One region of the Paenibacillus sp. Y301 genome, then DNA from elsewhere that is predicted to be linked to it. Evidence: predicted binding sites of a transcription regulator. Region 1 holds the regulator's gene; each other region holds the start of a gene.
The links. Region 1 encodes Rex, which represses fermentation and respiration genes when NADH is low (regulators of the CRP and FNR family bind a similar motif). Its sites were predicted from a motif close to TTGTGAAATATTTCACAA; they were not measured.
Positions count from the first base shown of each region.

Region 2: a site for Rex is predicted at 4,549-4,566, ahead of pflB (formate C-acetyltransferase). Genes of this name have one in related genera too.
Region 3: a site for Rex is predicted at 3,378-3,395, ahead of AC1D69_RS12815 (phosphoketolase family protein). Genes of this name have one in related genera too.

Region 1 is NZ_JCAIUL010000001.1:522,876-530,686, forward strand. Features, by position in the region: gene dinG (ATP-dependent DNA helicase DinG) at 1-2,583, shown strand, start outside; gene AC1D69_RS02615 (redox-sensing transcriptional repressor Rex) at 2,623-3,297, shown strand; gene AC1D69_RS02620 (amidohydrolase) at 3,260-4,573, shown strand; gene AC1D69_RS02625 (cell wall elongation regulator TseB-like domain-containing protein) at 4,609-5,124, shown strand; gene AC1D69_RS02630 (hypothetical protein) at 5,357-5,887, shown strand; gene AC1D69_RS02635 (AAA family ATPase) at 5,880-7,382, shown strand; gene AC1D69_RS02640 (3-hydroxyacyl-CoA dehydrogenase family protein) at 7,519-7,811, shown strand, end outside.
Region 2 is NZ_JCAIUL010000001.1:332,659-340,469, reverse strand. Features, by position in the region: gene AC1D69_RS01615 (copper amine oxidase N-terminal domain-containing protein) at 1-1,114, opposite strand, end outside; gene pflA (pyruvate formate-lyase-activating protein) at 1,393-2,133, opposite strand; gene pflB (formate C-acetyltransferase) at 2,194-4,455, opposite strand; gene adhE (bifunctional acetaldehyde-CoA/alcohol dehydrogenase) at 4,726-7,338, opposite strand; gene AC1D69_RS01595 (Crp/Fnr family transcriptional regulator) at 7,729-7,811, shown strand, end outside.
Region 3 is NZ_JCAIUL010000006.1:194,966-202,776, reverse strand. Features, by position in the region: gene AC1D69_RS12835 (DHA2 family efflux MFS transporter permease subunit) at 1-602, opposite strand, end outside; gene AC1D69_RS12830 (TetR/AcrR family transcriptional regulator) at 772-1,326, shown strand; gene AC1D69_RS12825 (aldose epimerase family protein) at 1,462-2,331, opposite strand; gene AC1D69_RS12820 (GntR family transcriptional regulator) at 2,480-3,205, shown strand; gene AC1D69_RS12815 (phosphoketolase family protein) at 3,432-5,813, shown strand; gene AC1D69_RS12810 (hypothetical protein) at 5,905-6,072, shown strand; gene AC1D69_RS12805 (acyltransferase) at 6,084-7,148, shown strand; gene AC1D69_RS12800 (protein adenylyltransferase SelO) at 7,330-7,811, shown strand, end outside.

The DNA.
Region 1 (7,811 bases):
TTTAATTTTTTGCAAAATGCACTTGATCGATGTGGTTATTTACCATACAACGGTCGTATACTGGACACGATAGATTTCCTGAAAATCTGTTTCCCATCGTTAACCACTTACCAATTAGGTCTGGTATCTACACAATTTGGTATTCAGCACGATCGACCCCATCAGGCCGACAGTGATGCATTAGCAACAGCGCATGTATTATTGAAATGTCTGGATGAATTGATTAGTTTACCATTGATTACACTTCAAAGGTTGAGTGAGTTATTTGGTGATGAGGATAGTGATTTAGCTTGGTATTTCGATGGTCTATGTCGTGAGAAGGAAAGTGAACCCGCACAGGACCTTGAGAGTCATACCTTTTACCGACAATTGGCTCTAGCCGTAGAAGATTGGATCGATATCTCAACACCGCGTAATGATGCAGATGATAATCCTCTGAAATCCATGGATTTCCCGCGATTCCTTGAGAATATTGAAGAACGGCTTCGAGAAATTATGCCACAATATGAGCCGCGTGAATCACAGAGCATGATGTTTGGTGAAGTGATGAATGCACTTGCGAATGATAAGCATCTTCTAATTGAAGCAGGGACGGGCACTGGGAAATCGTTAGGATACTTAATTCCTGCCATTTATCAGAGTGTGAAAAATGAGCAGAAAGTCATGGTAAGTACACACACCATTAACCTTCAGGAACAATTAAGGGAACGAGATATTCCATTACTGACTCAGGTCGTTCCCTTTCCATTTAAAGCGGCTATTTTCAAAGGGAGACAGCATTATTTGTGTTTGAGAAAATTTGAACATAAAATAAACAAGAGAGACTTCGCTAATCCTAAAGAAGATGTAATCTTAGCCGCACAGATGATTGTATGGTTAGCACAGACGGAGAACGGTGATGATGAAGAACTGAATCTTGGAGGGCGTGGCGGAGATTTCTGGGAAACCGTCTCTAGTGACTCTGATTCATGTCTTGGCCGTGCCTGCCCTTGGTTCCGTAAATGTTATTATCATCGTGCTAAGCATGAAGCGGGAATTGCTGATGTGGTTATTACGAACCACTCTAAGTTATTTACGGATGTTAAAGCTGGACATCAATTATTACCTGCTTATGAGCACTTAGTTATTGATGAAGCACATCATTTAGAAGACGTGGCAGGTAAGCATTTAGGTCTTCATATGAAATATTTCACCGTCGTCCATACACTTACAAGACTGTATAAAGATAATCGTAATGGACAATTTCCAGCGTTAATTCAACAACTTCGTTCTTCACATGATGAAAAGGCTTCGGATTGGATAACTTCAATCGATATATTGAGTGGCGAATTAATTGAAGTGAAGGAGCACTGGGACCGACTGAATGATATGTTGTTTGCTCTTCTTCCCGAGCGAAGTGATGCAGCACCTGGTGAGACTGGACAATTCGTGCTTCGATTGCAACCTACAAAGAAACCAAAGGATTGGGAACTCTTGTCTGCAATTGAGAATCAAATATACGTAACGCTTGGAGAGGTCATTCGTAAATCGGAGAGAATGTTGAACGACATTAAAGAACTAGACGATTTCAACTCAGATAGTCTGATAACGGACATAAGCGGTCTGATTAAGGATTTATCGAGTGAACGCGAAGATCTTCACATGTTCATGGCGCTTAACGATTTAGGCAATGTTTACTGGATGGAGGCTAATGGACATTTTCGTAGCAAATCTCTACAATTGTATGCCGTGCCTGTCGATGTAAGCAAGCAGTTGAAGGAAGTGTTCTTCGATAAAAAGAAGAGTATTATTCTAACTTCAGCAACGTTATCTATCGAGAAATCCTTTCAGTATATGATTGAAAATCTAGGCTTACAAGAAGCATCAGATCAAGGTCGACTTGTAACAGTTCAGCTACCTTCGCCTTTTCGATATCGTGATCAGGCATTGCTCGTGATTCCACGTGACTTTCCAAGTGTTAAGGGAAGTGTAGGAGATGCTCTTTTTGTAGAGACGCTGGTGAAGTCGTTAGCTGACACAGCTATAGCTACGCATGGACGTATGTTAGTGTTATTCACATCCTATCGCATGCTTCGTCAAGTTTATGAACCATTACGTAATGAACTGTCCTCAAGTGATATAACGATACTCGGCCAAGGTGTTGATACTGGAAGTCGAAGCAAGTTGATTCGTCGTTTTCAAGACAGTAGTGCATCGGTACTGTTAGGAACAAGTAGCTTCTGGGAAGGTGTCGATATTCCCGGTGAAGCACTGACTTGTTTGGCCATTGTTCGACTACCATTTCAGCCACCGAACCATCCTTTGGTTGAAGCAAAGAGTGAACTTCTTAAGCAACAAAAGAAAAATCCATTCATGAAACTGTCGGTTCCGCAAGCGGTCATTCGGTTCAAACAAGGATTTGGTCGGTTAGTGCGTACTGCGAATGATAGGGGGATTGTAATCGTATATGATACGCGAGTAATCGAATCATATTACGGCAAACATTTCCTGTATTCATTACCTGGTCCTAAGATGGAGCATATGCCGACCAATCAAATGGTTCCACGGATTTCAGAGTGGTTAAGTGAAAGGGATCCTTCTTGAAGAAGGATCCTAAAGAGTTAATAATTAGGGGGAGCAAGAATGAAATCTGAAAAAATTTCAGAAGCTGTTGTACGCAGATTACCTGTATATCTGCGTTATCTTTCAGATCTTCAGAGACGTGAAGTAGCCACTGTCTCTTCACAGGAGTTAGGTCAAAAACTCGATTTGAATCCTGCACAAATTCGTAAAGATCTCGCTTATTTTGGAGACTTCGGACGTAAAGGTATAGGATATGACGTGGCCTATTTGATTGAGAAGATTGGTCATATCCTGAATCTCGATCAACAAATCAATGTGGTTCTAATAGGTGCAGGTAATCTTGGTCATGCTTTATCCAATTACAATGCTTATCTAAAGGAAAATTTAAAGATTATCGCTGTTTTTGATTCGTATGCTCCCAAGGTAGGTTCCGTTATTAATACGTTAAAGGTCCAACCTATGGAGGATCTAGTGGATACCATTAAGCAACAAAATATAAGAATAGGTATTATTACGGTTCCAGAAACAGAAGCACAGCATGTTGCAGATAAGTTAATAGAAGCTGGGATTAAGGCGATTTTGAATTTTGCACCTGTTGTGTTGAAAGCTCCAGCGGATGTTCGTATTCATGCAGCTGATTTCACAACGGATATGCTTAGTCTTGCTTATTATTTGGATAATGGAAAGGAAGAATCACATGACAGTGAACAATCAAACACAGAAATGGATCATTAAGAATGGTACGTTTGCTGTTCTGAATAATGAACAATCCGTTGTAAAGGGCTATATGCTTATTGAAGATGACCTTATAACGTATATTGGCGAGGACAAACCAGCTGATTCTGATCATATCCCCGTCGTTGATGGTACGCATCTTCTATTTTTACCTGGACTTGTGAATACACACGGGCATGCGGCGATGTCATTACTAAGAGGTTATGGTGATGATTTAGCTCTCCAAGTGTGGTTGCAGGAAAAAATGTGGCCAATGGAGGAGAAGTTTACCTCAAAAGATGTTTATTGGGGATCATCGCTCTCTGTATTGGAAATGTTAAAAGGTGGAACAACTACTTTTCTAGACATGTATGATCATATGGATCAAGTCGCTAAAGTAGTGCAAGAATCGGGTATTCGTGCGGTACTAACAAGAGGTGTTATTGGGTTCTGTTCAGAAGAAATGCAACAACATAAACTTCAAGAAGCGATTGCCTTTGCAAAAGATTGGAACGGTCAAGCAGAAGGACGTATTACTACGATGATGTCCCCGCACGCGCCTTACACATGTCCTCCATCCTTTTTTGAGAAGTTTGTACAGGCAGCGCATGATCTAGATCTTCCGATGCATACACACATGTCTGAGACGCTGAGTGAAGTGGCACAGAATGTGACTGATTATGGTCTTAGACCTGTTCAACATTTAGAGAAACTCGGCATGTTCACACGTCCATCTCTTGTCGCTCATGGTGTACATTTGACAGATGAAGAAATTGACATATTAGCTGCCCATCAAGTGGGCGTGTCACATAACCCAGGAAGCAACTTGAAGTTAGCAAGTGGTATTGCACGGGTCACAGATCTATTGAAGGCAGGCGTAACTGTATCCTTAGGAACAGATGGTCCAGCGAGCAATAACAATTTAGATATGTTTGAAGAAATGCGTCTAGCAGCGCTTATTCACAAAGGTATTTCAGGAGATCCAACAGCAATTCCTGCTGCTGAAGCACTTCGAATGGGTACTAGTTATGGAGCCAAATCTCTATTTCTAGAAAACATAGGTAGATTGGCACCAGGTATGAAAGCAGACTTTATCGCATTAAATACCGATCAGGCTCATTTCCTACCACATACAGACTTCATCTCACATTCCATTTACTCTGCAAGTAGTAAAGATGTAGAGCATGTGTGGGTTAACGGCAAACAAGTTGTAAAGAATGGGGCTTGTCTTACTATGGATGAAGAGCGGATTCATCGTGAAGCTCAGTCATCTTTTGAAGGCTTATTAAACCGCTAAGATGATAGGCTATTCCTGATGAAAGGAAGTTCAGGTTGAAGAAGAACAAGAAGAGATGGATTTTACTAGGAATTGCAATCTGTGTGGTTGTATTGTTTGGACTCTATCGTTATTACATATATGTTATGAAGGACCAATGGAGCCAGGAAGACATCGCTATTACAGCAGCAAAGAAACAAACCGAATTAGTGAAAGTCACAAAAACGGACAAATCGGTGTGGGATAATGTAGTCTGGGTCATCGAAGGTAAAAATAAGGATGATCAAGCTCTTATCGTGTGGGTTCCATTCACAGATGAGTACAACGTAGACGAAACATCTGGGTCTGTGCATAGCGAATTTATAAAGGATGGATTATCTGAAAGACAGATTACTGCTATTATTCAGAGTGATCTTCCAAACATTGATGAGATTCGTTTACAGCTCGGGTTGTTTCATGGGACCCCTGTGTGGCAACTCTTTTACAAAGAGAAAGATCATTACTACTATCGATTCTATAGATTCAGTGATGGAACACAATTAGGAGAACAATATACATTACCCAATCGATAAAAATGACGATTCACCAAATAAAAGCTGACGAAATTATTCTATAAAGAATGATTCTTTCGTCAGTTTTTTTTGAATATTCACATAGAATTTTAAATATATCCATAATTTTTCGACGAAATAGTATATTCAATGTGATATACTAATTTGTGTACTAGTGGTATACGTAATTGTATATCAATTCAATTAAATCATAAGTAATTAGACATCAATGGATATTGAAGGAGGCTGTTATATGAAGTTAAGAGTAATGCCAATTGCATTGACAGTTGTTATCGCAAGTTCGCTTTTGTTTGGCGGATGGTTTGTTCATAAACAAGTTACTCTTCAGAGTCCTCTACAAAAAATAGTGACAGATTATGACGGAGTGAATAATGCTCAATTAGATATTACCCGCGATGAGGTCGTAGTGAAACTAGATATTAAACCAGGAACTCGGTTACCAGGATTAGTTCATGAATTAATGACTGAAGGCAAATCTATCGTTGGTAAACGGTCACTTCAATTGGATGTTGTTGATCACTCGACGGAAACCATCGATGATTTCTGGGATCAGGCTATGTTCCCAGTGGCAGAGGCGATGGAGAATAAACGTTATACAGAGATTGTAGATAAATTGAAGGAAATGGAAAAAAGTTCGCCCGTGAAAGTGACAACTGAAATGGATGATACGAATGTATATATTAATTTAACTGAGGGAGAAGCAAGTAAATTCATCATTTTACCTCGTGATCCAGCAGTTCTGGGGGTGTGGAGTAATGCCTAAATTGTTGAAAGAAATAGTGATAGGTTTCGTACCCGTACTTCTTGTTTTTCTTGTATTTATCGGAGTGAATATTATTCCAATACTACTCGCAGTAGGAATTGTGGCAGGAGTTCTATTGTTGTCTAATGTTAAGGGTGGACTTGCTGTAGGTGCTGCAGGTGATCGTAAGCGTAAGAAAAAAGGACCAGATAAGCTCACTTTTAATGAAATTGGAGGTCAGGAACATCCCAAAGAGGAATTGATGGAAGCCCTCAACTTTCTTATTAGACATGAAGAAATTCAGAAATTTGGGATTCGTCCTCTGAAGGGAATTCTACTTACGGGACCTCCGGGAACAGGTAAGACCTTGCTTGCAAAAGCGGCTAGTCATTATACAGACTCCGTGTTTGTTGCAGCAGCAGGAAGTGAGTTTGTCGAAATGTATGTTGGTGTGGGTGCTGGAAGAATTCGTGATTTATTCCGTGATGCACGTAATCGTGCAACCAAGGAGAATAAGACCAGTGCCGTAATATTTATTGATGAGATCGATGTTATAGGAGGTAAGCGTGAGGGTGGACAACAGCGCGAGTATGACCAGACACTTAATCAATTATTAACAGAAATGGATGGCATATATAATTCCGACACTCCAAGAATACTTCTTATCGCAGCTACCAATCGTAAGGAAATGTTGGATAGTGCTCTTCTTCGTCCAGGTCGATTCGATCGGCATATACAAGTGGACCTGCCGGATAAGAAAGGGCGTAAACATATATTGGAAATTCATGCAAAGAACAAGCCTATACATGCAGAAGCTAGTATGGATAAAATTGCTGAAGAATCTTATGGATTCTCTGGTGCTCAACTTGAGAGTGTTATGAATGAAGCTGCGATTTATATGATGAGAGAGAGTAAAGTTGAGATCGAACAACGTCATATGTCGATGGCTATTGATAAAGTTATGATGGGTGAGAAAACGGATCGAGAGTCGACTCAGGAAGAGAAAAAGAGAGTCGCTATTCATGAATTAGGACATGCGATCATGGCTGAAATCGTTCGTCCAGGAAGCGTTAGTCAAGTGGCACTTAGTCCACGTGGTCAAGCTCTTGGATATGTTCGTCATAATCCACAAGAAGAACAATACCTCTATACCAAGACATTTTTAGAAGAGCAAATTATGATTGCCCTTGGTGGAGCTGCTTCGGAAGAAATGTACTATGGAGGTCGAAGCACAGGATCTAGTAATGACTTTGAGCAGGCCCTAAATATTGTACAAACAATGATGAAGTCTGGACTCACATCTTTAGGCATTATAAGTATGGAAATGGTAACGAAAGCTGAGTTAATGAAGGAGAATAATGCCATTTTAGAACAGCTTATGGAACGTACAAAAAGTACACTGGAACAGCATCGCAATATCTTTGATCAATCCCTAAATATCTTACTTTTAGAGGAAAATCTTTCCGGCGAGCAATTTCGATGTCTATTTCGTGAAACTTCACTTTTACCAGCATAAATTATGATGCTGGTTATTTTTTTTTACTTTTGTTCCGTGCTAAGATATTATTATATGTTGGAGTGAGAATAATGTATTTTTCTAATGAAGGGTACAATATTGATTATCAGACACAGAAAGGGAGTTGGCATACCGTATGTTATTTAAGAAAATTGGTGTCATCGGCGGTGGCACGATGGGACAAGGAATCGCTGAAATGCTTGCTGCAAAGGGCATTGATGTATTATTAGTTGAGAAATCTGAAGAAAAATTAGATTATTCTTATAATATGATTGAATTGAATCTCGACAAACAGCTTGAAAAATGGGGGATCACACAAGCGGAGAAGAAGCTTATTCTTAGCAGAATCGAGAAAGTGGTTCATTTCGCTGAGCTAGGTACCTGTGATATGGTCATTGAGACTATTTCTGAAGATATTGAAGCAAAAAA
Region 2 (7,811 bases), 190 kb from region 1:
GTGCAAATAACTTATTGAAGTCCGTTTCATTGTACAATGTTTCACCAGTAATCGTAATCATTTTTTCAACAATATCCACTGCCCCTCGACCATCCGTTACTTTCAGTTGAATTGTCACTGGACCTGGTTTAAAAAATGCTAGTTGATTATTCATCCACTCGCGTTTCACAATGTTATTCTCATCATCTGTACTTAGATCTGTAATGGTAACTAATTCACCCATTTTATATTCTTGCTTATCTGTAGTGAACACAGCTACTGGCGGCAAGTTTGGCGCCTTCACTTCAATCGTTAACGAATAGGGATCACTCCAATTGCCACTGCTATCAAGAACAGAATACGTTACTACGTGTGATCCAGCCTCTTGGAATATCTCTTGATTCCCTTCCCATCGTTCTTCAATAACGGGTAGACCCGTTGGGGAATAAGAATACGTTTGATAAGTAACTGTTGTTTCTCCTGCAACGATCTCTTTCTGTGGAACCGTAAATGAAGCAACTGGTTTAGTAGAAAGATTAAGTACTACTCTTTTTTGTACAGCATCATAGGTATATGGAATGTTAAGGGCTTGTGTAATCGATGTCACAGGAACCATAAATATATTATTCTGCTGGAAAGATGCTCCCTTCATCACTTTCGATACACCATTGACTGTATATTTATTACTGTTGAGCTTGAAGCGTAATTCATTGCTACCACTTATAATAATAGTTTCTTTAGTCTTAGCATCATATGTAAGTTTTAGGCCCACACGATCAACCATTGAGCGAACCGCCACATAGGAAACACCTTGTTTCACCATCATAGGTTGACTCGCTGTATATAACTTACCGTTCTGATACATTTTGTTACTGTTCATCATCAAAATCAAATCACTTGATTTAATGGATTCTGTAGGTATATCAGTTTCATCCACAATCGGTGTGATGATCTCGTTGCCACTACTTCCGTACACATCTTCCGTTACTACCGGACTCGTTACTACCGCATTCGTTTCTGTCGCATTCGTTTCTACTGCTTCAGAATTATCTGCACTTGCTGTATTCATCCATGCGGTCTGAGATAATGTAAATACTGCCAATAAAGCTAACACTGTTATTTTCTTAAAATTCATTCGTAAGCTCCTCTATCTCCTAATTTCTCAACTCTCTTATCTTACAGTTAATAGACGCAAATAAACATAAAAAGTTGCTTCTCCAGAAAAAAAACCCCCTCTTATAAATAATGATTAAATTTTGGGCTGTTATCCAAGACAATTTTTCCTAATGAAATAGCTGCTCAAGGATTAAACACCTTGAACCACTAATTTTTTTGGGGAACCACTATTATATTGAATGAAAAATGGACTGCCTCATCAGTAGATTAGCCTACATCTGAGACAGCCCATTAAAATTATTTAACTATAATAGATTGCTTGCGTCCCTCTTCAATAAGTCGATAGGCTCGCTGTACTTCTTCTTCGGAAGGAGATGAAACACCCTCTAGTGGATAATCAATTCCAAGCTCTTTCCATTTGTAGATACCCATCTGATGATAAGGTAAAATCTCAAATTTCTCTACACCTTGTAATGTGCCAATAAACTGACCTAACCGGACAAGATCTTCTTCTTCGTTATGAATACCTGGTACATATACATGTCGGATCCACATCTTGTGACCGTGTTCTGATAACCATTCTGCCGTTTTTAGCGTTCGTTCATTACTCTTCGCAGTTAGTTTAATATGTTTCTCATCATCAATGTGTTTGATATCTAACAATACCAAGTCTGTAACATCCAATAGATCTCTAATTTTATCTGCATCATTGAAGCCGTTGCTATCTAATGTGGTATGAAGATTCCAGCGACTCTTGACTTCCTTAAATAGTTCCGCAACAAATCGAGCTTGTAAACTAGGCTCGCCTCCTGAAACCGTAAGTCCGCCTCCTGAAGAACGATAATAGTTAATATATGGCTCAATCTCTGACAGTACATCTTCTACTGTCATTTCTTTGCCCTCATTCAGTCCCCATGTATCGGGATTATGACAGTATTGGCACCGCATTAGGCAACCCTGCATGAATAGGACAAAGCGGATTCCTGGTCCATCTACTGTTCCGAAGGTCTCCATAGAGTGTACATGTCCTTTAATCATATGAAGTCACCCTTTCCGCATCCGCTGTCTTAAAAGTATAGTAATATTTACCCGTTTCCGTTACATCGAACCATGGAATGTACGATTGATAACATCCAATTGTTGTTCACGAGATAATTTAATGAAGTTAACTGCATATCCAGATACACGAATCGTCAACTGTGGATATTCTTCTGGATGTTCCATCGCATCAATCAACTGTTCACGATTAAAGACGTTGACATTAAGATGATGAGCACCACTACCAAAGTATCCATCCATCATGGAAACAAGATTAGATTTACGAGTTTCTTCTTCTTTACCCAATGCTTTAGGTACGATTGAGAATGTATTAGAAATTCCATCCAAGCTATCTTCATATGGAAGTTTAGCAACAGAACTTAATGAAGCCAAAGCACCCTTCTTGTCACGTCCGTGCATTGGGTTAGCCCCTGGTGCAAACGGCTCGCCTGCTTTACGTCCATCAGGTGTAGTACCTGTTTTCTTACCATATACGACGTTAGAAGTAATCGTCAAGATAGATTGTGTAGGTAACGCATTACGATACGCTTTATTCTGACGGATCATTCCCATGAATGTTTCAACCAATTCAATAGCAATGTTATCTACGCGATCATCATTGTTACCATAACAAGGATATTCACCTTCAATGATAAAGTCAACAGCGATTCCTTGTTCGTTACGAATCGGTTTAACAGTAGCATATTTAATTGCACTAAGTGAGTCAGCTGCTACAGATAGACCGGCAATTCCGCAAGCCATAGTCCGAAGAATATCACGGTCATGTAGAGCCATTTCAATTCTTTCATAAGCATATTTATCATGCATGTAATGGATGACGTTCAAAGAGTTCATATAAAGTTTAGACAACCATTTCATCATAGGTTTGAAACGTTTCAGTACTTCATCGTAGTTCAGAACTTCCCCTGTAACAGCTGGGTATTCTGGTCCAACTTGTGCTCCTGATTTCTCATCTACGCCACCATTGATTGCATACAACAAACATTTAGCAAGGTTGGCACGAGCACCAAAGAATTGCATTTGTTTACCAATTTTCATAGCAGATACACAACAAGCTATGCCATAATCATCACCGTAGATTGGACGCATTAGATCGTCATTCTCATACTGAATTGCACTAGTCTCAATTGATACTTTCGAACAATATTTCTTGAATGCTTCTGGAAGTTGCTCTGACCACAATACAGTTAAGTTAGGTTCAGGAGCTGCTCCAAGGTTATATAGCGTATGAAGGAAACGGAAGCTACTCTTTGTTACACGAGTCTGACCATTAACGGACATACCTCCGATGGATTCTGTAACCCATGTAGGATCTCCACTAAACAATTCATTATAGTCAGGTGTACGTAGGAATTTAACCATACGCAATTTCATAACGAAATGATCGACCATTTCTTGTGCTTGTTCTTCTGTCAAAGTACCTTCAGCTATATCACGCTGTACATATATGTCAAGGAATGAAGATACGCGTCCAAGGGACATCGCAGCACCATTTTGTTCTTTAATTGCAGCTAGGTATCCAAAATATACCCATTGGAATGCTTCTTTAGCTGTTTTCGCAGGTTCAGAAATATCGAAGCCATGCATATCAGCCATTTTCTTAAGTTCAGCTAGAGCACGAATTTGTTCTGAAAGTTCTTCACGAAGGCGAATAACATCTTCGTCAATAACATCTACTTCCATTTCATTCAATTCGTTCTTCTTATCTTTAATTAGGAAGTTAATACCATAGAGTGCTACACGACGATAATCACCAATGATACGACCACGACCGTATGCATCAGGTAGTCCTGTAATAATACCCGCTTTACGAGCAGCTCTCATGTCTGAAGTATAGGCATCAAAAACACCTTGGTTATGCGTTTTACGAATATCAGTAAATGTTTTAATAACATCTTCGGATAATTTAAATCCATATGCTTCACAAGCGTCAATCATCATCCGAATGCCGCCTTGTGGTTGAATGGAACGTTTAAAAGGTGCATCTGTTTGCACACCCACAATTTGTTCTTTGTCTTTATCTAGATATCCTGGATTATGAGAAACAATTGTAGCAGGTGTATTAACATCTACATCTAACACGCCACCGTTATCTCTTTCTTGCTTCGTTAAGTCTGATACGATTTTCCATAGATCAGTTGTGTTCTGTGTAGGACCAACTAGGAAAGCTTCATCGCCTAGGTAAGGAGTAATGTTGTTGATAATAAAGTCATTAACATTAACCTTCTTAGACCATTTACCTTTCTTGAACTCTCTCCAACCAGACTGTACTTCTTTCATTTCTTTTTCTGTAACCGACATTTAAAATCCCTCCATCTATATATTTTTATTTTATTTAGAGAAGTGAGCTTGAAGGTTATCTCAAATCTCTTGGATCCTAGAATAAATTCGACATTGTAACTTTTTTCACATTTATTATCGCGTCGTTGCCACATGAAACGAAATCCCCGTATCTACTATTACCCTAGGAACTCTATCCATAATCAATTATACTTCAAATCTTGGAAAACAACTGTGACAAATATCACTTTGGAGGTGATATTTGTCACGTTGGTTTAGAGCAGGTTCCTCTTATTCAAATCTACCGTAGAATGCATCTCTATATACGTCTGCAAGTTCAGTTACTAATGGTAGTTTAGGGTTCGCTGTTGTACATTGGTCTTCGAATGCACGATCTGCTAAGTAGTCAACACCTGATTCGAATTCCTTAGGATCGAATCCTAGTTGTTGGAATGATTCTTCGATTCCCAATGTTTTATTCATTTTACGGATTGCATTAATTAAGCTATTTACGCCTTCTTCTGTTGTGCGTGCAGGTAATCCTAGGATACGAGCAATTTCAGCATAACGTTCGTCAGCTACAAAGTGTGAATATTTAGGGAACGAAGCGAACTTCGTTGGTTTTTTCGCATTGTAACGAATAACGTGAGGCAATAGAATTGCATTCGTACGACCATGTGCTGTGTGGTATTTACCACCCCACTTATGAGCTAAGCTGTGGTTAATTCCTAAGAACGCGTTAGCGAAGGCCATCCCTGCAATCGTCGATGCGTTATGCATTTTCTCACGAGCCAATTTGTCGCCTTCCAATGCTGACTTCTCAAGATATTGAAATACCAATTGGATCGCTTTGATCGCAAGACCATCCGTATAATCGTTAGCCATAACGGATACATAAGCTTCAATCGCATGTGTTAGTACATCCATACCTGTATCTGCTACAGCAACGCGAGGTAGAGAGTAAACAAACTCAGGATCTACGATAGCAACATCTGGAGTTAACTCATAATCTGCTAAAGGATATTTCGTATGTCCATTATTCTTATCTGTGATAACTGCAAAAGATGTAACTTCAGAACCCGTACCAGATGTTGTTGGGATAGCTACAAACTTCGCTTTTTTGCCTAGTGATGGATATTTATATATACGTTTGCGAATATCCAAGAATTTTTGTTTCAAACCGTTGAAATCAGCATCTGGGTATTCATAAAATAACCACATTGCTTTGGCAGCATCCATCGGTGAACCACCACCAAGTGCAATAATACAGTCAGGATTAAATCTATTCATCATAGCTGTACCACGACTTACTGTATCTGTAGATGGATCTGGTTCTACTTCTGAGAACACTTCAATAGCAACAGGAACTCGACGTTGACGAAGGTAGTGTTCAACTTTCTCAACATAGCCTAGTTTTACCATCATAGGGTCAGTGATAATAGCTACACGAGTGATATCAGGCATTTGGGCAAGATACTGAGTTGAACCTTTTTCAAAATAGACCTTGTTCGGAATTTTGAACCATTGCATATTCACAGTACGACGAGCCACCCTTTTCACATTGATCAAATTGAGTGCTCCTACGTTAGATGAAACCGAGTTTTTACCGTAAGATCCACAACCTAATGTCAATGATGCTAAATTTGTATTATAAAGATCACCAATTGCTCCATGTGTCGAAGGTGAGTTGACTAGGATCCGGCATGTTTGCAAGCGAGCCGAGAACTTCATAATAACTTCTTCATTATTAGAATGAATAACAGATGAATGTCCCATGCCGCCAAATTCAACGATTTCAGCTGCACGTGCAATTCCTTGTTCAGCATTCTTCACTTTATAGCAAGCAAGTACTGGACTTAATTTTTCAGCAGACAATGGATACTTAGTACCCACACCTTCAATTTCAGCTACCAGAATCTTCGTTCCAGCTGGAACTTGAATGCCAGACATTTCAGCAATCTTCACTGCAGATTGACCAACAATCACTGGGTTAACAGCACATTTCTCTGTGATCATTGCACCTGCAGTTAACTTCACAACTTCTTCTTTATTTAAAAAGTAACAATTATTAGCGATCATCTTTTTCTTCACTTGATCGAAAATAGGTTCTTCTATTATAACAGCCTGTTCAGAAGCACAAATCATACCATTATCGAATGATTTAGAAAGAATAAGATCCGTTACCGCTTGATCGATATCAGCACTCTTTTCGATAAAGCAAGGAACATTACCAGGTCCTACACCAAGTGCTGGCTTACCGCAACTATAAGCTGCTTTAACCATTGCTGAACCACCGGTTGCTAAGATCATTGAAACACCAGGATGATTCATTAGGATGTTTGTTTTGTCCATTGTAGGTTCTTCAATCCATTGAATACAGTTAGCAGGAGCTCCGGCTTTCACTGCAGCTTCTACAAGGATTCTTGCTGCTTCACTACTACACTTTTGAGCGGATGGATGAAAACCAAAGATAATTGGGTTACGAGTCTTAATAGAGATGAGAGCTTTAAACATCGTTGTTGAAGTTGGATTAGTTACAGGAGTGATACCCATGATCGTTCCGACTGGCTCAGCAATTTTTTGGAAACTTTCATATGCATTATCTTCGATAACGCCCACTGTTTTTTCATTCTTTATTCCGTGGTAAACATATTCTGTTGCGAACATATTCTTAATGATCTTGTCTTCATAAACACCTCTACCTGTTTCTTCCACTGCTAATTTTGCAAGATACATATGTTGGTCTGAACCCGCGATAGCCATAGCCTGAACAATTTTATCAATCTGTTCTTGATCCATTTCCATGAATGCTGCTTGAGCGACATTAGCTTTGTCAATCAAGGACTGAATGTATTCCTCTGTTCCTTGTTTCTTATCTTGGACTACTTCATTTTTAACTGCCATTTCTCTCAGCTCCCCTGAAAAATTTGTTTATCTATTTCTTGAATTCATCATAACATAACTGTCGAATGATTCATAGTGAAAACTTTCACAATCTTTAATTTTTATTTGATTTGTTTTCAAAAACGCTTACATTTATATTTATAACTTATTATTCATCTTTATGTATTTATTGGTTTTTATTTGTTCCTTCTACTATTTAAACAATTTAAGCCTAGATAAATCAGGCATCTCTTCTATGTTTCATCATAAAATAAGCTTCAAAAAGTGAAATTTATCACAAAGTTTTTAAATTCGCCACTTTTTAATGCTTTAATACTCCCACAAATGTGATTTTTAACGGTATAATTAGTTTAAAATTTACTGAAAATTAAAGACAAGGGGATAACGAATATGAAAGAACATCTTAATGTTATCGAAGCCCATGGAAATACGAGCTGCTTTTCCGAATCGAATTTTAATCGTCTATTAGTTAG
Region 3 (7,811 bases), on a different contig from region 1:
AACACATCAAGCTTCGCTTTCGACGTTTCGGATACATTCACTAAATATTTCATTGCCAGCAAAATGATAATGATGACAAATGGTATTATGCCGATAAATAACCAGCGCCAAGAGTGATATTCGATGACAAATCCCGCAAGGGTTGGTCCAATAGCAGGAGCAAATATCATCGCCAGACCAAGGAGTCCCATGGCACTACCACGTTTTTCAACTGGGAAAATCGCAAGAACTACACTCATCATGAGTGGCATGATAATCCCTGCACCCGCAGCTTGAATCATACGTCCAGCTAGTAGCATACTAAAGTTGGGTGCCGCTGCACAAACAATAGAACCCACTAATAGAAATAGCATGGAGCTTATGAATAATTGACGCGTTGTAAAACGTTTCATTAAATAGGCTGTAGTAGGAATCATTATTCCGTTGACAAGCATAAAGCCCGTTGAAATCCATTGTACGGTTGTTGCCGATACTTGAAATACGTCCATTAAATTACTTAATGCGACATTTAATAGCGTTTGATTCAAAGTGGATAAGAAGCAACCAATGATAAAAATGGTTATTAATATCTTTTTATTTATTTTTTTATCGTCTTCTTGCATAGATGTGAAAACCTCTCTTCATTGCTTTTTCGACATAGTGTCAATAAAATAGATCATATCAGTATTTAAGAAAATTGCCTATTTACAATTTATTTAAAAGTGTTGACTAATCGACAGAATCAATTGATTTGTCAATGAAGTAAACAATAATCGATAATAGAGGGATGAAATGTCTACCCATAAAAAAGAAGATCCACGTACCATTCGTTCAAAAAAGATGCTAAAAAATGCGGTTTTTTCCTTATTAGCGGATAATATTGAAATCTCTCAGTTGACCGTTCAGAAGATTGCGAACTGTGCAGAACTAAATCGTGCCACGTTTTATTTGCATTACGAGGATATTAATGACTTATTACGCCAGATTGTACATGAAATCTTTGATGATCTATCTATGAAAATGGAACCATTATTACAAGTGAAGAGTAGCACCCAACAGGACCAGTTAGTAACCTTTTTGGATTGTATTTATGAATATCGAAAAGTGTTTGGGGTATTGATTGAGAACAAAGGATTCAAAAACAACTTGTTTAATTTAATAAAAAGCACGATAGAAAGGCGTAGAAAAATGAGAAATATTAAACTTACGAAGGAAGAGGTTTCGGTTGATATTATAGCATCTTCACTCTTGGGTATTATTATGTGGTGGATTAAGGATGGTACTCAATTTAGCTCAGAATACATCGCAGGTCAGATTACCTTGATGTACAACAAGAGGCATATGTAAGGAACTTATTGTCTTTAAATAAGATGTATATGATGAAATCTGAAAAGCTAAAAACCATGTCGGGTGTATTTACCCAACATGGTTTTTGTCGATCGCGGTATCATATCGGAGATAGATAACATCTCTTTTTGAAAGTTATATAAGCGATTCTGCTTTTATTTGGATGGTGGATGTATGTACTTGGCTAGCTTCAAGTAATTGGATACCTTGTCCAATGTTCAACCCATTTACTGGAGCCATCCAAGGTTCAATACATACAAAGGATTTTCCTTGCAATGCCCATAACACCATATACTGATATACATCCTCAGAGGTGATTGTCACTTTCAGCTGTCTGGCATGATCAATCATCTCACATTGATTCGATTGTAGTTGATCATAAATGACATTAGACTCGGGTTGATTAAAGTTAAACTTACCCTGCGCCATACTATGGGGTATCATTTCATTGCAATGAGATGAAGGAATGTTTAATTCGAGACGATCTTTATCTGCTACATAGAAATAAGGGTGGTAACCTAAATAGAAGGGCATCACTTTATGATCCAGATTATGAATGGTAGCTTGTATGTCTAGTCCATCCTTAGTAAGTGTATATTGCATGACCAGTCTGAAATGGAAAGGGTATCTCTCATAGGTTTCTTCATTACCTACGATTTCTAGAGTGACTGAAGCACTGTGTTCATCAGTAGACGTATGGATGACCTTAGCTGGTAGATTACGCGCGAATCCGTGTTGTTTTAGATGATAGGCGGTGTCATTGTACGTGTAAGTCTCATCCTCTAAGTAGCTACTAATAGGAAACAAAATAGGATTACCACCGCGTATATTCTTTGAGGTATCCTCTAATGTTTCTTGTTCCAGATAAAAAATGGGTTCATTATTATGTACATATTTACTAATAATAGCTCCCCGTTCAGGGACCACTTCAACATAAATGTTACGCTCCTCATTGGATAGAACATAGGTCTCAAAATGGTCTTGCTTCGTGTAATAAGTAAACATAATCTTCCTCCTCAACGGTAATTATATTAAGAGCAATGACGACCTAATAGGTTCATAAATCATAAACATATTATACATTAAATTACCACACCTCACATTTGATTAATGGTAGAATAGGAGTAGAACAGGAACTGAAAAGGAGTACGATATGGCGGAATTCGTCTATAAGCAAATTATTGATGACCTCAAGACAAAAATCTTTGCCGGACAATTTGCCAACATGAGATTGCCCGATGAGCGCAGCCTTAGTGAAGCTTACCAGGTTAGCCGTAGTTCCGTGAAGCGTGCGCTGACTAAGATGGAGCATGATGGAATTATTTTTAAAAAGCAAGGGTCGGGAACATTCATTAACCCTTTATATATAAAGAATGAATCGATCTTCAATTACGAAGGGTCAAATTTAGGCGTCACCGACAATTTCCATATGCACGGGATCAAACCTACAACCAAGGTACTCAATTTCGAGGTTATTCCACCAACGGAGGAGTTACAGCGTGATTTGTTCCTAGAGCCCCATGATTTTGTTTATAAGATCATTCGCTTGCGGTTGTTTGATGAAGAACCCTTTATGATTGAAACAGGCTACATTCCGATCAAAATTGTTCAAAATCTGAACCAGACCATTATCGAAGGGTCCATATTCAATTACTTGGAGGAAGCCCATAATCTGGCTGTCACCAAGTCGTTTTTATCTATATTTGCAGAGCCTTCCACCGCTACGGATCAAGAACTTCTGCGTCTGAAAGAAAATGAACCCGTCGGGATCATGGAGGGGATTTTTTTCTTGGATAATGGTACTCCATTCGAGTTTTCCCATATGCGATTCCACTACAAATATATGAAATTCAATACGTTTGTCTCGGTGAAAGACTGAAGAATGCTTCGGTCTTCTTTTTTTGGCATAATTTACTGTGATTTATTCATAAAAGAACCTTAAATTAGTAGAAATATGAATTGTTTTTATCCATTATTCATACTATGTTCAATATTTCACATAATTGGACCGTATCAATTTCCTGAAAAAACGTTATGATATAAATATAACAACGTGAAATGTTTCACAATTGAACGTATATAAAAATAGATGGAGAGTGGAAGAAATGGGACTAACAACACAATTGGATTACTCATCTAAAACATATTTAGCTAAGGTCGATGCTTATTGGCGCGCAACCAACTACCTCTCAGTAGGTCAGTTATATTTGAAGGACAATCCGTTGTTACAAGCACCATTACAAGAGTCGGATGTTAAGATTAAGCCTATTGGACACTGGGGGACAATTCCGGGTCAGAACTTTATATATGCGCATCTAAATCGCGTGATTAACAAATATGATTTGAACATGCTCTATATTGAAGGACCTGGACATGGGGGTCAAGTTATGGTTTCAAATTCGTATCTTGATGGAAGCTATACTGAAATATACCCGCAAATCACACAAGATATTCCGGGCATGAAGAAGTTGTTCAAACAGTTCTCTTTCCCTGGCGGTATTGCTTCCCATGCTGCTCCTGAAACACCGGGATCCATTCATGAAGGCGGCGAGTTAGGATATTCGCTCTCCCACGGTGCAGGGGCGATATTGGATCATCCAGATCTAATCTCTGCGGTTGTTGTAGGAGATGGCGAAGCAGAAACGGGGCCATTAGCAGCTTCATGGTTCTCCAACAGATTCATTAACCCAGTGACAGATGGTGCTGTGTTGCCGATCCTCCATCTTAATGGATTCAAGATCAGTAACCCAACGATTCTATCCCGTCAGTCGAACGAAGAAATAACTTCTTACTTCAAGGGAATGGGCTGGGAACCGTTCTTTGTGGAAGGATCAGATCCGGATTTAATGCATCCAGAAATGGCGAAGGTTCTTGATACCATCGTCGAGAAAATCGCAGCCATTCAAAACAATGCACGTGAAAATAATGACCTTACCCGCCCTGTATGGCCAATGCTCGTCTTCCGTTCTCCTAAAGGTTGGACAGGTCCAAAAGAGTGGGATCAAGTACCAAATGAAGGTTCATTCCGCGCCCATCAGGTTCCTATTCCAGTTGACCAAAAAAATATGAAGCATGCACCTGCCTTAATAGAATGGTTGAAAAGCTATAAGCCAGAAGAATGTTTCGATGACAATGGTCGTCTAAAACCTGAAATTGCTGAAATCATGCCTAAGGGTGACAGACGCATGGGAATGAATCCCGTGTCTAACGCGGGTAACCTTATTAAAGATTTGCGGTTACCGGATTTCCGGGATTATGTCCTTGATAACTCCACTCCAGGCAAAGTGATTGCGCAAGATATGGCTGTCTTAGGAAAATACGTTAGAGATGTAGTCAGTCTAAATGAAGATAACCGTAATTTCAGAATCTTCGGACCAGATGAAACGATGTCTAACCGTTTGGCACCTGTATTTGAAGTTACAAAACGTCAATGGATGGACCAAATTATCGAACCTAACGATGAGTTCCTTGCTCCTTATGGCCGCATAATTGATTCGCAATTATCCGAACATCAGGCAGAAGGTTTACTCGAAGGTTACGTGTTAACGGGACGTCATGGTTTCTTTGCAAGTTATGAAGCCTTCTTGCGGGTAGTTGACTCGATGATTACACAACACTTTAAGTGGTTGCGTAAGGCAACGGACCAAGAATGGCGTACGGATATCCCATCGTTAAATATCGTAGCAACTTCTACGGTGTTCCAACAGGATCATAACGGATATACTCACCAAGATCCGGGGTTACTCGGCCATTTGGCAGACAAGAAGCCAGAATTTATCCGTGAATATTTACCGTCGGATGCGAACTCCTTGCTAGCTGTATTTGATACGATCTTGAACGACCGCCAGAAGATTAACCTTATCGTATCTTCCAAACATCCACGTCCACAATGGTTTAGTGCAGATGAAGCGAAGATATTGGTGGATAAAGGCTTGAAGATCATTGACTGGGCAAGTACGGATCATGATGGAGAGCCTGATGTAGTATTTGCTTCCGCAGGAACCGAGCCAACGATGGAGAGCTTGGCTGCCATCTCCATTCTGCATGAGAAATTACCACAACTGAAGATTCGTTATATTAACGTGGTTGACTTGTTGAAGCTGAGAAGTCAGAAGCTTGACCCACGTGGTCTATCTGACAAGGAGTTCGATCACTATTTCACACAAGATAAACCTGTGATCTTCGCTTTCCACGGTTATGAAGGACTCATTAAGGACCTGTTCTTTGATCGTCACAACCATAATCTTCATGTCCATGGATACCGCGAGAATGGCGATATCACGACCCCATTTGATATGCGGGTATTGAATCAAATGGACCGTTTTGACTTAGTGAAGGAAGCAGTGTTGAGCTTGTCAGATGCAGACCAATATACAGCAATTGCGAATGAAATGGATGCTACGATTAAGAAACATCATGAATACATCCGTGAAGAAGGTACTGATTTGCCGGAAGTAGAAAACTGGGTATGGAAAGAATTGAAATAATATTTCTTTATCTAATTCATGTAATTTGAGAGCATGTAGAAGGATCCGCTGAGGGGCGGGTCCTTCTTTTGTATTTATTATGAACATGTTCATGACGATATCCGAGTATAATGAGATTATTGGTTTATTTCAGGAAAATATTACAGAATATTATGCAGAAACCTATTTCGGACAAACACCGTCATTAGTATGCAATAACATGATCTTGGAGGGTGCATGGTGGAAAAAAGAGAAAGATTTACTTATCTTGAACTATTAAGGGGTATCACAATGCTGGCGGTATTGGCGATCCATTCGACGTCATATGCAATCATGGAGCTATCGAAGGATTCATTCCTTTATCCCTTTTATCACATTATTAACACTGCTTCTCATTTTGCCGTGCCCGCTTTTCTTTTCTTGAGCGCACTTCTGCTTTTCTATCACTACGACGACGGTACAAAGCAAAATTGGCTCGTTTTTTACCGGAAGCGCCTGAAGACAATCATCGTTCCCTACTTACTCTGGTCCTTTTTTTATTTAGTTATTGTTATGCATATTCAGCAAATGTCTGTGGGAGAGGGTCTATGGCGTTATGTAAAAGGACTGCTAATCGGTGACAACTACGCCCATCTGTACTTCATCGTTATCATTGCCCAATTTTACTTACTGTTTCCGCTCTTTCATATATTACTTCGGAATAGGTTCGTCAAGAGTCATCCGCTGTTATGCGGCGCCATATTCCAAATTGCCTTTTATATATTGAACCATTACATTTTCCATATGAGCAAGGTTGGTACATTTATCGGATCGTACCTGCTCTATTTATTCTTGGGTGCTTATGCGGCCGGGAAATTCAAAGCAGGGGGTAAACTCTGGCGGCAACGTTCCCTTTATTTCGGATTCGTTATCTCCGGCATTGTCTATGTAGGCCAAATGTGGCTACTGAGAACGAATCCGCACTGGATCCCGCAACCTTATCTTTCTTATCTTAACTTTGTGTCCGACTACACCTATGTTGCAATTTGCTGCTTAGTGCTGATGCAGGTCGCGTTACTACTTGAGGGGGGACATCTTCATTTTTTACGCAAAGCCCTATTCTCCATTGGAACGTGCTCGTTCGGTATTTACTTCATCCATCCGTTCTTCTTGCTTTTATGGCGGCAAAAAGTGATGACTCATGGAGTGATATCCTATCATCTGTTAACAATAGCAGGTGGATTAGTCGCATTGACGCTTTCATGGCTCATTACCATGGTTATTCAGAAAACAAGCCTTGGAATATACATTGTTGGCAAATCTGACGTTCGCAGACGATCACCGGCGATCCAAACGGACACGACCAAAAGCACCTGATGACACGCATCAGGTGCTTTTTTCTCCAAAAAAAAAAAGATAAATATTGAGATTATTGTTAAAAATAATGGGGTAGGGTTAGACATAAGGAACAGGCTTGTCTATATGCCACACAATTATTACAATGCATAGGAGTACAATAGTTATGGATCTGAAAAATAACGAAGAGAAGGTTATGGCGATGACAAAGATAGATGAAAGATTAGAAGCAAGTTGGAATTTTGAAAATAGTTATACTCGTCTGCCACAATTATTTGCTAGCCACACTAACCCAACGCCAGTGAAATCGCCACAGTTAGTTATTCTCAATGAGAAGTTGGCAACATCCTTAGGGTTAAGCATCAAGGCATTACAAAGTGAAGAAGGCGTAGCGGTGCTTGCTGGAAACAGCATACCGGAAGGTGCGGAGCCCATTGCTCAAGCTTACGCAGGGCATCAATTTGGGAACTTCACGATGTTAGGCGATGGACGGGCTGTTCTACTTGGTGAGCAGATAACGCCAGAAGGAGATCGCTTGGACATCCAACTAAAGGGAGCAGGGCGAACACCATACTCCCGCGGAGGGGATGGTCGAGCTTCACTTGGACCGATGCTACGCGAGTACATCATTAGTGAAGCCATGCATGGGCTAGGTATTCCTACAACTCGGAGCTTAGCGGTAGT